One region of the Microbacterium sp. bgisy203 genome, then DNA from elsewhere that is predicted to be linked to it. Evidence: predicted binding sites of a transcription regulator. Region 1 holds the regulator's gene; the other holds the start of a gene.
What was found. Region 1 encodes HspR, which represses chaperone genes until heat shock. Its sites were predicted from a motif close to AAGTTGAGTCNNNNNGACTCAACTT; they were not measured.
Positions count from the first base shown of each region.

Region 2: a site for HspR is predicted at 5,919-5,943, ahead of AC3ENQ_RS06225 (Hsp20/alpha crystallin family protein). Genes of this name have one in related genera too.

Region 1 covers NZ_JBYIPF010000007.1:113,224-121,497, forward strand. Annotated here, with positions in the region: gene AC3ENQ_RS11475 (AI-2E family transporter) at 1-988, opposite strand, end outside; gene AC3ENQ_RS11480 (DUF2252 domain-containing protein) at 1,039-2,388, shown strand; gene AC3ENQ_RS11485 (heat shock protein transcriptional repressor HspR) at 2,395-2,838, opposite strand; gene AC3ENQ_RS11490 (DnaJ C-terminal domain-containing protein) at 2,841-3,836, opposite strand; gene AC3ENQ_RS11495 (nucleotide exchange factor GrpE) at 3,852-4,445, opposite strand; gene dnaK (molecular chaperone DnaK) at 4,458-6,326, opposite strand; gene AC3ENQ_RS11505 (IclR family transcriptional regulator) at 6,555-7,370, opposite strand; gene AC3ENQ_RS11510 (malate synthase G) at 7,444-8,274, shown strand, end outside.
Region 2 covers NZ_JBYIPF010000003.1:79,036-87,309, reverse strand. Annotated here, with positions in the region: gene AC3ENQ_RS06245 (isocitrate lyase) at 1-1,420, shown strand, start outside; gene AC3ENQ_RS06240 (DUF2207 family protein) at 1,538-3,415, opposite strand; gene AC3ENQ_RS06235 (MarR family winged helix-turn-helix transcriptional regulator) at 3,513-3,941, shown strand; gene AC3ENQ_RS06230 (DUF2804 domain-containing protein) at 3,972-5,081, opposite strand; gene AC3ENQ_RS06225 (Hsp20/alpha crystallin family protein) at 5,397-5,867, opposite strand; gene AC3ENQ_RS06220 (hypothetical protein) at 6,212-6,610, shown strand; gene AC3ENQ_RS06215 (hypothetical protein) at 6,535-7,191, shown strand; gene AC3ENQ_RS06210 (L-serine ammonia-lyase, iron-sulfur-dependent, subunit alpha) at 7,326-8,274, opposite strand, start outside.

The sequences.
Region 1 (8,274 bases):
CGAGCAGCGTCAGGGGGATCGACAGCAGCGCGCCCAGCGGACCGATGATGAACGTCCAGAACACGACCGAGAAGAAGCTCAGCGTGAGGGTCAGGTCGACGGCGTCGCTCACGAACTTCGGCTGGATCATCACCTGCAGCGTGACGTTCACGACGCAATAGATGCCGATGACGACGAGCATGAGCGGCCAGCCGCCGACGACGAGGGCGAGCAGGGCCGGCGGCACGAGACCCAGGATGAACCCGATGTTGGGGATGAAGTTCGTGACGAACGCGAGGATCGCCCAGACGACCGGCACCGGGATGCCGAGCGCCCACAGCGCCAGGCCATCGATGACGGCGACGACGAGTCCGAAGCTCGCGTTGACGACGTAGTAGCGGCGGACCGACCGGTTGTAGCTCTCGGCGCGGCGGACGAACGGGGTGACTCGGGCGCCGAAGCGCTCCTCGGCGCGGGTGTACCGCGCATCGTCGACGGCCATGAAGATGACGTAGGCGAGCACGAAGAAGAACGCCGTGACGACGCCGAGCGCACTGCTGCCGAGGGACGTCGCGAAGCTGACGAGCGTCGCCGGGTCGAGCAGGGAGGCGGCGGCGTCGGATGCCTGGTCCTGCAGCCCCAGGCTCCCGAGCCACGCGACCAGCTGGTCGGCGGTGGCGCGCAGATCGTCGGCGGAGTCACGGACGAGGCCCACGAACGCCGTGCCGGAGTAGGCGAGCATCGCCGCCATCGCGGCGAGCACGAGGTAGGCGACCGCGATCACCGCGGTCGTCGCCGCCCAGCGCGGCCACCCGCGCCGCTCGAGCGGTCGACGCACGGGCTCGCAGATGATGACGATGACGGCGGCGAGTGCGAGCGGGCCGATGATCTCGCGAGCGAGGTAGACGCCCGCGAGCACCAGCACCGCCGCCGCGAGGCCGAGCAGCGCCGACAGCGTGGGCGAGAGCGCGCGGGAGGCCGGAGCTGTCGTGGTCGTGGCGCGCGTCATGCGGAAACGCTACCCGGTGTGCGCCGCCGGGGCGGTGCCATCATGGGCGCATGGCCTCCGTTCCGCTGTCTGCACCTCTCTCGACCGCCGACCTCGCGGCGCAGGGTCGCGACCGCCGCCGCGCGACGCCGCGCCGCTCGATCGCGAACCTCGTGACGACGGGTCGGGATCCCCTGTCGATCCTCGACGCGCAGAACGCGTCGCGCGTGGCCGAGCTCGTGCCGCTGCGCACCGAGCGGATGTCGGCGAGCCCGTTCACGTTCTATCGGGGAACCGCCGCACTCATGGCCGCCGACCTGGCGGCGGGGCCCTCCAGCGGCATCCTCGTCGCATCGTGCGGCGACGCGCACGTGTCCAACTTCGGCTTCTACGCATCGCCGCAGCGGACGCTGGTGTTCGACCTGAACGACTTCGACGAGGCCGCATGGGCGCCGTGGGAATGGGATGTGAAGCGGCTCGTCGCGAGCATCGTGATCGCCGCCCAGGCGAGCGGGCGCGACGGCGCGGTGACGCGCACCGCGGCCGAAGGGGCGGTGCACCAGTACGCGCACGCGCTGCGTGAGAGCCGCGCGTCGTCGCCGGTGGGCCGGTACTACCAGCACTTCGATGCGGCCGGCGGGCTCGGTGACGGCAGCTCGTCGGCGCGTCGCGTGCTGCGCGACGCGATCGCCGACGCCGAGGAGAGGACGTCCGAGCGCGCGACGCGCAAGCTCACCACGCGCGGCGAGGACGGCCTGCGGCGATTCGTGGAGCAGCCCCCGACGATGACGCACATCGACGACGCGGCGACGCGCGAGATCACGGGGGCGCTCGAGAAGTATCTTCTGACGACGCGCTCGGACATCCGGCTTCTGCTCCGCCACTACGTCGCCTCCGACACCGTGCGACGGGTGGTGGGGGTCGGAAGCGTCGGGACCCGCTGCTACGTGAGCGTCCTCGTCGACGGTGACGGTCACGCGCTCCTCATGCAGACGAAGGAGGCGGGCCGCAGCGTCCTCATCGAGTACGGGGGCTGCGCCCAGCCGTCGGAGATCGACGAACTCATCGCGAACGAAGGGGAGGGAGGTCGTGTGGTGGCGCTGCAACGCATTCTGCAGGGAGTGTCCGACCCGTTCCTCGGCCACTTCCGCGGGCCCGCTCACGACTACTACGTGCGGCAGTTCCGCGACATGAAGGGCGGGATCGATGCCGAAGCCCTCGACGACGCGTCGTTCGTCCTGTACGCGCGCGCCTGCGCCGCGGTTCTCGCCCGCGCGCACGCCCAATCCCCGACGGCGTCGCTCGTGGCGGGGTACATCGGCAACGCGCGTGTGATCACGCAGGCCCTCCTCGACTGGGCGTACGCCTACGCGGAGGTGTCCCGCGCCGACTACGAGGCCTTCCTCGCGGCGAGGGCGTAGATCTCGCTACTGTCCGGATCCGAGGTGCGGATGCCAGAGCACGAGGTCCGTCTCGCGGCGCACACGCGTGCCCTGACGGAGCGTGACGACCGAGCCGGATGCCGCGGCCGCGAACACCCGGGAGCGCCGGTCGGCCTCGACCTGCAGGCGGCCCTCGAGCTCGCGCACCTGGCGGCGGAGCCCCCGCACCGTGTTCTCCAGCTCGATGACGCGCGCGATCGCCGCGAGGCTCATGCCCTCGGCTGACAGCGCCGCGACCTCGCGCAGCTGCTGCACGTGCCGCAGGGAGTAGCGCCGCGAGCCGCCCTGCGTGCGGGCCGGCACGACGAGACCGAGTCGGTCGTACTGACGCAGCGTCTGCGGGTGCATGCCGGCGAGCTCGGCGGCGACCGCGATCGCGAAGATCGGGGCCTCCTCGTCCGGGTCCTCGTAGGGTTCTCGCTCGGCCATGATCACTCTCGTGCCTTGCTGAGCAGGTCGGCCCGCGGGTTCTCCTTCGGCTCGAGCTCCTGGAAGCGCTCCAGCGCCTCTCGCGCCTTGTCATCGAGGTGCGAAGGCACCGCCACCTGCACTTCGGCCAGGAGGTCGCCCGTCCCCTTCGAGGTCGACACGCCGCGCCCCTTGACGCGCAGTACGCGCCCCGACGGAGTGCCGGGCGCGACGCGGAGCTTCACGGAATCGCCGCCGAGCGTCGGCACCTCGATCGTCGCGCCGAGCGCCGCCTCGGTGAAGGTCACGGGGACCGTCACGCGAAGGTTCAGCCCGTCACGCGTGAACACCGGATGCGGGCGCACCGTGACCTGCACGACGATGTCGCCCGACTCGCCGCCGTCCGGCGACGGACGGCCGCGGCCGCGCAGACGGATCTTCTGGCCGTCGGCGACCCCCGCGGGGATCTTGACCTTGAACGGCTTTCCGTCCTCCCCTGCGAGGGTGATCGTCTCGCCCTTGACCGCGGTCTGGAAGTCGAGCGTCGTCCGCGCCGTGACGTCGGCACCCTTGTGGGGGCCGCCGTAGCCGCGGAATCCGCCCGAGGACTGGCCGAACCGTCCTGATCCGAAGCCGCCGCCGGAGGCCTGGCCGAACATCGAGAACAGGTCGTCGAAGTCCGCCTGCTGGTACGAGCCGCCGCGCGACTGACCGAACCGGCTGAAGACGTCCTCGAACCCGCCCGCCCCGCCGGCGCCCGGCGCCTGGAAGCGCGCACCACCCGCACCCATCGCGCGGATCTGGTCGTACTCCTCACGCTGATCCTTGTCGGAGAGGATCGCGTACGCCTCGCTGATCTCCTTGAACTTCGCCTCGGCGGCGGGGTCTCCCTGCGTCGAGTCGGGGTGGTACTTGCGGGCGAGCTTGCGATAGGTCTTCTTCAGATCGGCCTCGGAGACGTCCTTCGAGACGCCGAGGACCTTGTAGAAGTCCTTGTCGAACCAGTCTTGACTGGCCATGGACACCCCCTCCGGTCAGTCGGCCGAACCGGCGACGACGACCTTCGCCGGTCGCAGCTCGATGGTGCCGAGACGGTAGCCGACCTCGACGACGTCGAGGATCGTGCCGTCCTCCACGCCGCCGGGGTTGGGGGCGTAGAAGATCGCCTCGTGCTGTTGCGGGTCGAACACCTCGCCCGCGACGCCGTACGTCTCGACGCCCAGACGCGAGACGATGCCGCGGAGCTTCTCGGCGATCACCGCGAGGGGCGACCCCTCGGCGAGGTCACCGTGCTTCTCGGCGCGATCGAGATCGTCGAGGACGGGCAGGAGGCCCTTGGCGACCGATCCCTTCGCACGGGCGATCTCCACCTCGCGCTGCTCCTCGGTGCGCCGGCGGTAGTTGGCGTACTCCGCCTGCAGGCGCTTGAGGTCGAGGAGCAGGTCCTTGTCCTCGTCGGATGCCTCGGCGACGGCCGCCTCGTCGGACTGCGCCGTGTCGAGGATGTCGTCGACCGTCAGCTCGTCGTCGGTGGTCTCGTCTCCCTGCGACTGGGGGTCGGATGCCGCGGCATCCGACCCCTCATCGCCGGGGACTTCGTCGATCGGCTCTTCGAAGTCCTTCGTCATGTCTCGGCTCTCTTACTTCTTCTCGTCCTCGTCGTCGACGACCTCGGCGTCGATGACGTCCTCTTCGGGGTTGGGCGTCTCGCCGTCGCCGGGCTGACCGACGTTCGGGTCGGCCGGCTCACCGGCCGCCTGCGACGCGGCGTAGATCGCCTCGCCCAGCTGCGACTGCGAGGCGTTCAGCTTGTCGAAGGCCGTCTTCACGGCAGCCTCGTCATCCCCGGCGAGCGCGGTCTTCAGCGCGTCGACGTCGGCCTGGACGGAGTCCTTGACCTCGGTGGGGAGCTTGTCCTCGTTGTCCTTGATGAGCTTCTCGATCGAGTACGAGAGGGTCTCGGCCTGGTTGCGGACCTCGGCCGACTCGCGGCGCTGCTTGTCCTCGGCGGCGTGCTCCTCGGCCTCGCGCACCATGCGGTCGATGTCCTCCTTGGGGAGGCTCGAGCCGCCGGTGATCGTCATCGACTGCTCCTTGCCCGTGCCCTTGTCCTTCGCGGACACGTGCACGATGCCGTTGGCGTCGATGTCGAAGGTGACCTCGACCTGCGGGATGCCCCGGGGCGCCGGCGCGATGCCGGTGAGCTCGAACGTTCCGAGCGGCTTGTTGTCGCGGGTGAACTCGCGCTCGCCCTGGAAGACCTGGATGGCGACCGACGGCTGGTTGTCGTCGGCGGTCGTGAAGGTCTCGCTGCGCTTGGTCGGGATGGCCGTGTTGCGCTCGATGAGCTTCGTCATGATGCCGCCCTTGGTCTCGATGCCGAGGGAGAGCGGGGTGACGTCGATCAGGAGCACGTCCTTGCGCTCGCCCTTGAGGACACCGGCCTGCAGGGCCGCGCCGACGGCGACGACCTCGTCCGGGTTCACGCCCTTGTTGGGCTCCTTGCCGGTCTCGCTCTTGACGAGCTCGGAGACCGCGGGCATGCGGGTCGAGCCGCCGACGAGGACGACGTGGTCGATGTCGTCGACCTTGATGCCGGCCTCGCGGATGACATCGGCGAAGGGCTTGCGCGTGCGGTCGAGGAGGTCCTTGGTGAGGTCCTCGAACTTGGCGCGCGTGAGCGTCTCCGACAGCGACACGGGTCCGTTCTCGGTGAGCGAGAGGTAGGGCAGGTTGATCGAGGTGCTCGTCGAAGACGACAGCTCCTTCTTCGCCTGCTCCGCGGCCTCCTTGAGGCGCTGGAGGGCGATCTTGTCGCCCGAGACGTCGACGCCCGTCGTGTCCTTGAACTGCTTGATCAGGTACTCGACGACGCGCTGGTCCCAGTCATCGCCGCCGAGGCGGTTGTCGCCGGCGGTGGCGCGCACCTGGATGGTCGAGAAGTCGTCGTCCTTGCCCACTTCGAGCAGGGACACGTCGAACGTTCCACCACCGAGGTCGAAGACGAGGATGAGCTCGTCCTCCTTGCCCTTGTCGAGGCCGTACGCGAGCGCGGCAGCGGTGGGCTCGTTGATGATGCGGAGGACGTTGAGGCCCGCGATCTCGCCGGCCTCCTTCGTGGCCTGACGCTCGGCGTCGTTGAAGTACGCGGGGACCGTGATGACGGCATCCGTCACGGAGTCGCCGAGATACTGCTCCGCGTCGCGCTTGAGCTTCTGCAGGATGCGCGCCGAGATCTCCTGCGGCGTGTACTGCTTGCCGTCGATCGGCTGCGTCTTCCAGTCGGTGCCCATGTGGCGCTTGACCGACGTGATCGTCCGGTCGACGTTGGTGACGGCCTGGCGCTTGGCGGGCTCTCCGACCAGCACCTCGCCGTCCTTGGTGAATGCGACGACCGAGGGGGTCGTGCGGAATCCTTCGGCGTTGGCGATGACGTTCGGCTCGCCGCCTTCGAGGACGGAGACGACCGAGTTCGTCGTTCCGAGGTCGATGCCCACTGCACGTGCCATGTGTTTCTCCTTGCTCTGAGCGTGTCGCTCTGGGTTGTGCGATCGGCGCCCCTCCCCGGGCGCCGGTCCTTCTGAAGCCTTCTCGCAAAGTTGAGTCACTAAAGCTCAACTTCGCGATGTCTCCACATTACCGGGGCCGCCGCAGCCCTGTCAAGTGAACTTGATATGACAAGTATCAAGTCTTATGGTGACGTCGCAGAGTGTCGTTCAGCTGTCGCTGAGTGCCGTTCAGCTCTCGAGGGCGACCGCGATCCGCCGCGCCGCCGCGTGCAGCGCGGGGACGGCGCGCGCGATGAGGTCGTCGGTCATCCGCGGCAGCGGCCCCGACACCGAGACCGCGTACGACGGCGCGCTCGACCCCGGAATCGGCACCGCCACGCAGCGCACGCCGATCTCCTGCTCCTGCTCGTCGAGGCAGTAGCCGCGCTCGCGCGTCTGTGCGACGGCATCCGTGAGCGCCGTGCGGTCCGTGATCGTGTGGGTCGTGCGTGCGGGGAGGGATGCCTGGGCGATCAGCCGCGCCGCGCGTTCCGGGTCGAGGGTCGAGAGCATCGCCTTGCCGACGCCGGTGCAGTGCAGGTCGACGCGCCGGCCCACCTCGGTGAACATGCGCATCGAGTGCCGAGACGGCACCTGAGCGACGTACTCGGCCTGCGCGCCGACGAGCATCGCGAGGTTCGCACTCTCGCCGAGGTCGTCGACGAGGCCTTCGAGAACGGGCCGGACGGCGGCCCCGAGGGCCGGGGTCGCTGCCCCACCCAGCCGCACGAGCCGCACGCCGAGGGCGTAGCCGGCGCGGTCGGGGAGGCGCCGCACGACACCGAGCTCGACGAGCGTGGCGAGGAGGCGATGCGTCGTCGACTCGGCGAGCCCGGCGGCGGCGGCGATCGTGGCGAGTCCGGCGGACCCTCCGGCATCCGCGATCGCGTCGAGCACCGCGAAGGTGCGCGCGACCGACTGGACGGAGCCGGAGCGAGCGGAGGCCGCGTCGGGGTTGCGTTCGGGTTCGGGTTCGGAAGGTGCGGAGGATACCGGTATGCTCATAGCACTTCCATTATATAGGACTTGTCTTCCGCAATGCGGAATTCTGACGAGCGAAGAGGAGCACCTCGTGACCATGACCGACAGCACCACGCGCACCGAGCGGGCGGGCCTCTCCGTCGACGACCGGCTTCTCGACTACATCGAGAACGACGTGCTCCCCGCGGCGGGCCTCTCCGCCGACGCCTTCTGGCGGTCGCTGGCCGCGACCGTCGCCGAACTCGGCCCGCGCGGCGCGGCCCTCCTCGCCGAGCGCGACCGTCTGCAGGCGCAGCTCGACCAGTGGTACCGCGCGAACCCCGGCGTGCCGACCGATCTCGAAACCCACCTCGAAACCCACAAGGCGTTCCTGGGCGAGATCGGCTACCTGCAGCCGGAGCCGGAGCCGTTCCAGATCTCGACGGAGGACGTCGATGTCGAGATCGCCCACCTCGCCGGCCCGCAGCTGGTCGTCCCGGTGACGAACGCCCGCTTTGCCCTCAACGCCGCCAACGCGCGCTGGGGCTCGCTCTACGACGCCGTCTACGGCTCCGACCTCATCGCCGACGGGGGCGAGACCGCGAAGGGTGCCGGCTACAACCCCGCCCGCGGCGCGGTCGTCGTCGCGATGGGCCGCGAGCTCCTCGACATGGCGGCGCCGCTCACCGCCGGCTCCCACGCCCAGGCGACCTCCTACGCCGTCTCGCCCGAGGGCGCGCTCGTGGTGTCGCTCGAGGACGGCACGACCGCGGGCCTCGTCGACGCGGCCGCGTTCGCCGGATACACGGGAGATGCGGCATCCCCGGCATCCGTGCTCTTCGTCCATCACGGGCTGCACCTCGACGTGCTGATCGACCCGTCGAGCCCCGTCGGCGCGCTCGACGCGGCGGGCGTTGCGGACATCGTTCTCGAAGCGGCCGTGACGACG
Region 2 (8,274 bases), on a different contig from region 1:
GTACGACGCCGACTCGTCGGTCTACACGCAGTCGCTCGGCGTCTGGCACGGCTTCATCGGTCAGCAGAAGCTCATCTCGATCAAGAAGCACCTGAAGTCGACCAACAAGCGCTACCTCTACCTCTCCGGCTGGATGGTCGCCGCCCTCCGCTCGGAGTTCGGTCCCCTCCCCGACCAGTCGATGCACGAGAAGACCGCGGTGCCCGCGCTCATCGAAGAGCTTTACACCTTCCTCCGCCAGGCCGACGCCCGCGAGCTCGACCTCCTCTTCACGAAGCTCGACGAGGCCCGCCTCGCCGGCGACGAGACCGCGGTGGAGTTCATCCAGTCGCAGATCGACAACTACGAGACCCACGTCGTCCCGATCATCGCCGACATCGACGCCGGCTTCGGCAACCCCGAGGCGACCTACCTGCTCGCCAAGAAGATGATCGAGGCCGGCGCCTGCGCCATCCAGATCGAGAACCAGGTCTCCGACGAGAAGCAGTGCGGCCACCAGGACGGCAAGGTCACGGTTCCGCACGAGGACTTCCTCGCGAAGATCAACGCGGTCCGCTACGCGTTCCTCGAGCTCGGCATCGACAACGGCGTGATCGTCGCCCGCACCGACTCGCTCGGCGCCGGCCTCACCCAGAAGATCGCCGTCTCGGCCGAGCCGGGCGACCTGGGCGACCAGTACAACGCGTTCCTCGACGTCGAAGAGGTCAGCGACGCCGACCTGCACGACGGCGACGTCGTGATCCGCCGCGAGGGCAAGCTGCTGCGCCCCAAGCGTCTGGCCTCGAACCTGTACCAGTTCAAGAGCGGCACGGGCGAGGCCCGCTGCGTGCTCGACTGCATCACGTCGCTGCAGAACGGTGCCGACCTCCTCTGGATCGAGACCGAGAAGCCGCACGTCGAGCAGATCGCCGGCATGGTCGACGAGATCCGCAAGGAGATCCCGAACGCGAAGCTCGTCTACAACAACAGCCCGTCGTTCAACTGGACGCTCAACTTCCGCCAGCAGGCGTACGACGCGCTGGTCGCAGAGGGCAAGGACGTCTCGGCCTACGACCGCGCCGACCTCATGAACGTCGCCTACGACGACACCGAGCTCGCGCAGCTGGCCGACCAGAAGATCCGCTCGTTCCAGAAGGACGGCTCGGCCCGCGCCGGCATCTTCCACCACCTGATCACCCTGCCGACCTACCACACGGCCGCGCTGTCGACCGACGACCTGGCCAAGGGCTACTTCGGCGACGAGGGCATGCTCGCCTACGTCAAGGGCGTGCAGCGCCGCGAGATCCGCGAGGGCATCGCGACGGTCAAGCACCAGAACATGGCCGGCTCCGACATCGGTGACAACCACAAGGAGTACTTCGCCGGCGACGCGGCTCTCAAGGCCGGCGGCAAGGACAACACGATGAACCAGTTCGGCTGATCCACACCTCCCACACACGACGCGGCCCCCGGCATCCACCGCCGGGGGCCGCGTCGCGTGTACGGGGCACGCAGAAGGCGACGGATGCCGGGATGCGCGCCCTCGGCATCCGCCGGATCAGACCCCTCCGCCCCCTCCGCCGCCTCCTCCTCCGCCGGCGAACCCGCCGCCGCTTGATCCGCCCGACGAGGACGACGACCCGAACGACCCCGAGGACCCCGACCCGGAGGACTCATACGGCGCCGCGATCGTCAGCGAGCGAAGTCCGGCGGCCAGCACCGTCGCGTCGAGCGGCCCGCTCCCCGCGTACCAGTGCGGCTCCCGCTCGCCCGCGCCGGGATAGAGCGCGGTGAGCTCACGAGCCCACTGCTTCTCCTGCCCGAAGATGACGGCGTAGGGCAGGAGCCTCTCGTACACGGCGAGCTTCTGCCGCGGGTCGTCGACGTCGATGGCGACGCGCTCGGCGCCCTCGGGCGATTGCAGCATGCGGATGCGGTCTGCCTCTGCCCACGCGATGAACTGCTCCATACCCCGCAAGTGATCGCGAAAGCGCGCGCCGCGCGCTGTGAGGGGCCGAAGCGCGAGGAGCACGAGGATCGCCACCAGCGCGACGACGGAGACCGCCATGAGGATGACGGGCGCAACCCAGTTCGCGTGGTCCGCGATGGCGCCGATTCCGAAGAACCACACCGCGACGACCATGACGGAGGCGACCGCGATGGGCCACGCGCGCGCGGCGGTCGGAATCTTCCGCCGCAATCCGCGGGTGAGAATCTCGCTTTCGGCGCTGTTGAGCGCCCTCTGTGCCGCTCGCGCGGCCCCCTGATTCCTCACGCCGAAGGTGTAGCGCGACCCGGGTTTGCGCCCGTGGAAGATCCCCGTGAGCAGAGGGCGCGCGTTCTCGTCCGCGAGCGAGAAGTCGACGAGTTCGGCGACGAGCTGGGGCTTTCCGCGCCATGTCTTCTTCGTCGACTCGACGATCCGGATCGACCCCGCCACCGCCTGTTCGAGGACCTCGGCTGTGATTCCCTTCTTCCGCCGACGGATCAGCACCGCGCTCTCCAGCGCATCGAGGGATGCCGGCGGCTCGTACTGCGCGACGATGGTGCGACGCCCTCTGCCGCCGGCGCTCGCCTTCCACCACGCGCGGAAGCCGAATGCTCCCGCCGCGAACGTCCCCACGAGCGCCAGAACCTGCAGCCAACCGGCAGGCGACGCGAGAAGCGACGTGTCGTACATCGCGAACGTCCCCGGCGCGAAGCCCACCGCGAACGTGAGCGTCTCGTAGGGTGCGACGCCCGCAGCCGTCGCCGTGATCGTGGCGCCTCCGTCTCCGGAGGGCGCCCGCGAGATGTCGTCGCAGGCATCCGTCAGCCCGTACTCACCGCGATAGCACGCCTGATTCCCGGTGAGCGATGGCGCAAGATCGGCATCGAGGTGCAGCCGCGCGGTGACACGACCGAACGGCTCGCCCCATCGGGTGCCGTTGACGTTCCAGTAGAACTCCAGCCCCGTGTCGGGGAAGTCCCACGTGACGTTCTCGAGCGTGTAGGTGATCACGTAGGTCTGTCTGCCGTGCAGATAGTCGTCCGCCCGCGAGACGACGGAGAACTCGTCGTCGACGTCTTCGACGTCGGCCGGGCGGGGCGCTCCGTTCTCGTCGGTGATCGACACGAGCACCGGCTCGAGCGGCTGGCCGTTGTAGGTGTCGGGCATCGATCGGCGGATGCCGCGGTTCTGGTCGCTGTCGGGGAACACCGCGACGATCGTCTCCACGACCCGCAGCCGGCTCGTGCGATCATCGGCGCGGGTGAGCACGTAGTCCGCGTCGAACGAATCGAATGTGAGGTCGTCGACGTCGCCGGGAACGGCGGAGAGGCCCGGCTCCGAAGCCGACGCCTCGAGCGCCGGAGCGGCCGCCGCGGCGGCACCCGTCGTGAGGGCGAGTGCGGCGTCGACGGCGGCGAGGAGGGTGATGACGCGCACGCGGAGCATGCCTTCAGACTATGCGCGACGGTGAAGGGCGGTCCCGCCGCCGGGGCCGACGCCGGGCCGACGCCGGGCATGCGCGAGCGCGCATTACAGTGGAGCGATGACCGATCGCCGCCTCGCCGTCGCCGCCTGGGAGAACCTGTTCCGCGCGCAGCACGAGGTCTTCGCGGAGCTGAGCGACGACTTCACCGGCGGTGAGCTCTCCCAGGCCGAGTACGACGTGCTCCTGACTGTCGCCCGGAGCGACGACCACGCGGCGCGCCTGCGCGATGTCACGGCGAACATGCTCATCAGTCAGCCGAGCGTCTCGCGCCTCGTCGACCGGATGGTCGCGCGGGGGCTCCTCAGCAAGTGCCCCGATCCCCACGACGGGCGCGGCGCGATCGTCCGCGCGACCGACGAGGGGCTCGTCGCCTTCCGCAAGCTCGCCACGACGCACGGCCGGTCGATCGCCGACCGCATGTCGGTGCTCACCGACGACGAGCTGACCCAGCTCGAGGCTCTGACGGCGAAGCTTCGCGGGGTCTGACGCTCCCTCGGCTTCCGTCCGCACACGCTGTCACCAGCGGTTGTGCACGTCTTCCGCGAAACCCGCGATGCCCTCGAATGACACGGACCGCGCGGCACCCGCGGCATCCGTCCACGAGAACGTGCCCGACCACTGACCGAAACACTGATCGGTGCGCGAGGAGAGGATGCCGAGGTTCGTCCGCGACGTCTTGTCGAAGAAGGGCGTGAAGACGGCGTCGAGCCCGCCGCCGGTGATGCGCCAGGGCCGAAGCGGCGCAGCGAGGTCGTATTCCCACCGCACCGGCACGGAGATCTTGTGCATCGTTCCGCCGACGAGGACGCCGTTCTCCGTCGAGCCGGTGCCGTCGGTCCACCGTCCGCCGAGTTGGATGCCGATGCTCCGCCCGTCGGCGAGGGCGCCCGACCCGGCGCCCCAGTTCCACGCGACGTCGTACGGCCAGCGCCCCCGCCCGTGGTCGAGCACGGCCCACGAGCCCGGCCCGACGTCGTGCGAAACGCCGTCGGTCACGATCACACCCGATGCCGGGAGCGCAACGTCCTTCACGGTGTACTGGAAGAGCCGGTTCGTCCAGGGGACGACGACGGCGAGCAGGTCGTGACGTTCGGGGCGGGTCACGGTGACATCGAACGAGGCATCCGGCATGACGGCGTGCAGCCGCCATACCCGCCCGTCGTCCGCGGGTGTGACGCTGACCGCGAGGTCTTTCGCGTGCGCGAGGGCGATGCCATCACCGAGCGAGGGTGGGAGGGTGACGTCGCGGGCGGGGATGACCGTCGCGTTCCGGCCCCACGAGCGGCCGGTCGCGCGCTCGAAGATCCACACCTCGTGGACGGCGGCATAGTCGAGGGAGGAGATCGTGAGCGCCGCGATGTGAGTCGGTGTGATGACGTTCCAGTACTCCCACCGCTTGTTGCGCCCCCAGCCGGGGACGCGCACGCCGTGCCGCGCCGCGATGCCCGACGTGTCGACGAGCGGGCGACGCGCCCAGCCGATCGCGGCATCGTTGAGCGATCCGTTCGGGAGCGTGAGAGCGACCGGTTCGGTGAGTTCCCGCTCGGGGCGTTCATCAGCCGTGGGCGGGGCGGGGCGTTCGCCGGCCGCGGGCGGGGTGGGTTTCGGGACAGGCTCGGTGGTCATCGGCATCCTCGTCGACGTCCTGCGCGCCTCGGGCGGGCGGCGGGTGATCCGATTCTATCGATCGCCTGTGTGCTCCTGGCACCCGCGCGCGCACACGCGCACGCGCACGCTCGCGCAAGTGTCGGCGCAGATCGTCCTCACCGCGGAGAACGTCGGCGCAGATCGCGCCCATCAGGCGCAGTGGGGGCGATCTGCGCCGACGAAACCCCTCGCGGTGGCACCCAGAACCGCCCCGCTCCGTGCGGACGCGGGGCGGTTCGGGGGGCGTGAGCCGCGGGGCTCAGGCGCTCTTCAGTGGTCGATCACTGGTCCAGGTCACTGGTCGACGGGCTGGGGCGCCTGGTCGGACTCGTGGGCCTGGATGGTCTCGTGCGCCGGGGTGGACGCCGCGCCGTCGGCGACGACCTGCACCTTGCGGGGCTTGGCCTTCTCGCTCACGGGGATCGTGACGGTGAGGACGCCGTTGCTGTATGTCGCGGCGATGTTCTCGGTGTCGATGCCCTGGCCGAGGTTCAGCTGGCGCAGGAAGCTCGCCGCCTCACGCTCGCGGGTGATCCACTTGACGCCGTCGCCCTCGGGCAGCGTGCGCTCGGCGCGGATCGTGAGCAGCTGGCCGTCCACGTCGATGTCGACCGAACCCGGGTCGATGCCCGGAAGGTCGGCGCTCAGGACGTAGTGGTCGCCGTCACGGTACAGGTCCATCGGCATCCGGCGCGGGCCGCGGCGCGTGTCGAAGAGGCCCGACGCGAGGCGGTCGAGGTCACGGAACGGGTCATACGTGGCCATTGTTCTCTCCCTTGTTCTGGTGGCCCGGCGGGCGCCGGACCGGTGGTCTCAAAGTTGAGCCTTTGCGGCTCAAGTGCTCTCAGATTAGCACTCTCGGGGGGCGAGTGCCAGCCGTTCTCGCACGGCGAACGATGCGGGTGGCGGGGTCGCAATTCGTGGGCGCGGATCGTCGTCTCCTGCGGTTTCGTCGGCGCGAATCGTCGGCATCCTGGAACATGAGCGCGATCTGTGCCGACGTTCGCGTGCCGCCCATCGACTCCTCCCCAAGAAGCGATGTGCGCCATCCCTCCACAGATTCGCGATGCAGGACGTCACACGGCGTCGCGGGCGAGCAGGGTGTGGGGATGCCTCGACCGCCGCAACCACTCCCCCTCAGCCTCGGGACCTCATTCACCCACGCCGAAGCCCTCGCCGCGGGCGTGACGCCCGGGCGCCTTCGAGGTCGGGACCTCGAGCGCCCGTTCCACGGCGTGCGCATGCGCCCGGCGCCCGCCGACGAGACCGACGACGGTCCGCTCACGCTCGATCGCCGTCGGCGCGAGCGGGTGCGGAGGCGGGCGGTCGCCGTCGCTCCCACCCTCAGTCCGCACGCGATCTTCGCGGGCTGGACCGCCGCGGCGCTCTGGGGTGCGCCTCTGCCCGACGACTTCGACCCCGACGGCGATCTGTGCGTGGCGACACCGCATCCGGTCCGGGCACCGCGGGCTGCGGCATCCGATCTCACGCGCTGCGCCCGCACCTGATCTCCACCGTCGATCTCGGCGGGCTGCGCGTGTCGAGCCCCGCGACGACCTGGGCGATGCTCGGTGGCGAGTGCGGCGAGCGCTGGCTCGTCGTCGTCGGCGATCACCTCGTGCGTGTGCCCCGCGACGACCGAGGCACGCCGGTGCCCTCAGCCCAGCTGACGACGATCGAGATGCTACACGCGGCGGCGATCGAACCGGGACGGCGGAATCGGTCGCACCTCTTGGGAGCGCTCGATCGGGTCAGGGTCGGCAGCAGCTCGCGACTCGAGACCGAGTACCGGCTGGATGCCGAGGCCACCGGGCTCCCCCCGATGGAGCTCGATGTCGAGATCCGCGACGTGGGCGGTCGGCTCCTCGGCATCGCCGATAGCGTGTATCCGCGCTATGGCGTGATCGTCGAGGTCGAGGGGGACCACCACCGCACGAGTCGACGACAGTGGAATCGCGACATCGATCGCATCGCCGCGTTCACGGGCGAGGGGTGGGACGTCACGCGGCTCACGGGAGCGCGCGTGCGCGGCGGCACCGCACCCGACGTCGTCGCAAGCGCTCTGCGCCGACACGGGTGGCAGGGGTGACCTGGCGGGGGAGTCCGCGGGAGTTCGTCGGCGCGAATCGTCGGCATCCTGGAGAATGTCGGCGTGATTCGTCCTCACCCTGACCGATGAGCGCGATCTGCGCCGACGAAATCCTGGCGGCGGCGCGGCGCGGGTCAGCACTCGATGACGTTGACCGCGAGACCGCCCTCGCTCGTCTCCTTGTATTTGTGCGACATGTCGATGCCGGTCTGGCGCATCGTCTCGACCACCTGATCGAGGCTCACGAAGTGCTCGCCGTCGCCGCGGAGGGCCAGGCGCGCCGCGGTCACGGCGGTCGAGGCGGCGATCGCGTTCCGCTCGATGCAGGGGATCTGCACGAGGCCGCCGACGGGGTCGCAGGTGAGGCCGAGGTGGTGCTCCATCGCGATCTCGGCGGCGTTCTCGATCTGCCGGTTCGTGCCTCCCATCACGGCGGTGAGCCCGCCGGCGGCCATGGCGCACGCCGACCCGACCTCGGCCTGGCACCCGCCCTCGGCGCCCGAGATCGACGCGTTCGCCTTGAAGAGAGACCCGAGCGCCGTCGCGGTGAGCAGGAAGCGGCGGATGCCGCGACGTCGGTTCGCCTCGGCGACGGATGCCGCGTCGGCGCGCGCCTTCACGGCATCCGCGCTCGGGGCGTCGCCGGCCGAACCCGAAGCACCCGCGCCCGCGTCAGCCGCCTCGTCCGCGCCATGCAGGCCGAGCAGCGCCGACCCGACGAGCTCGCCGTAGGGCGTGACGGCGGTCGAGGACCCGAGGCCCGAGTCGGCGAGGAACCGCCACCAATACATCGCGACCGCCGGCACGATGCCCGCCGCCCCGTTCGTCGGAGCGGTGACGACTCGGCCGCCGGATGCGTTCTCCTCGTTGACGGCGAGCGCGAACGCGCCCAGCCATTCGCCGGGGAGCTCGCGCCCCGACTCGGCCTCGGCGCGCTCGAGCTGCAGGCGGATATCGTTCGCACGACGCTTCACGCGCAGGATGCCGGGAAGCTCGCCTCCGGTCGCAAGGCCCGCCTCGACGCACGCGGTCATGGCATCCCAGATCGCGTCGAGCCCGGCGGCGACCTCGCTCTCACTCCGC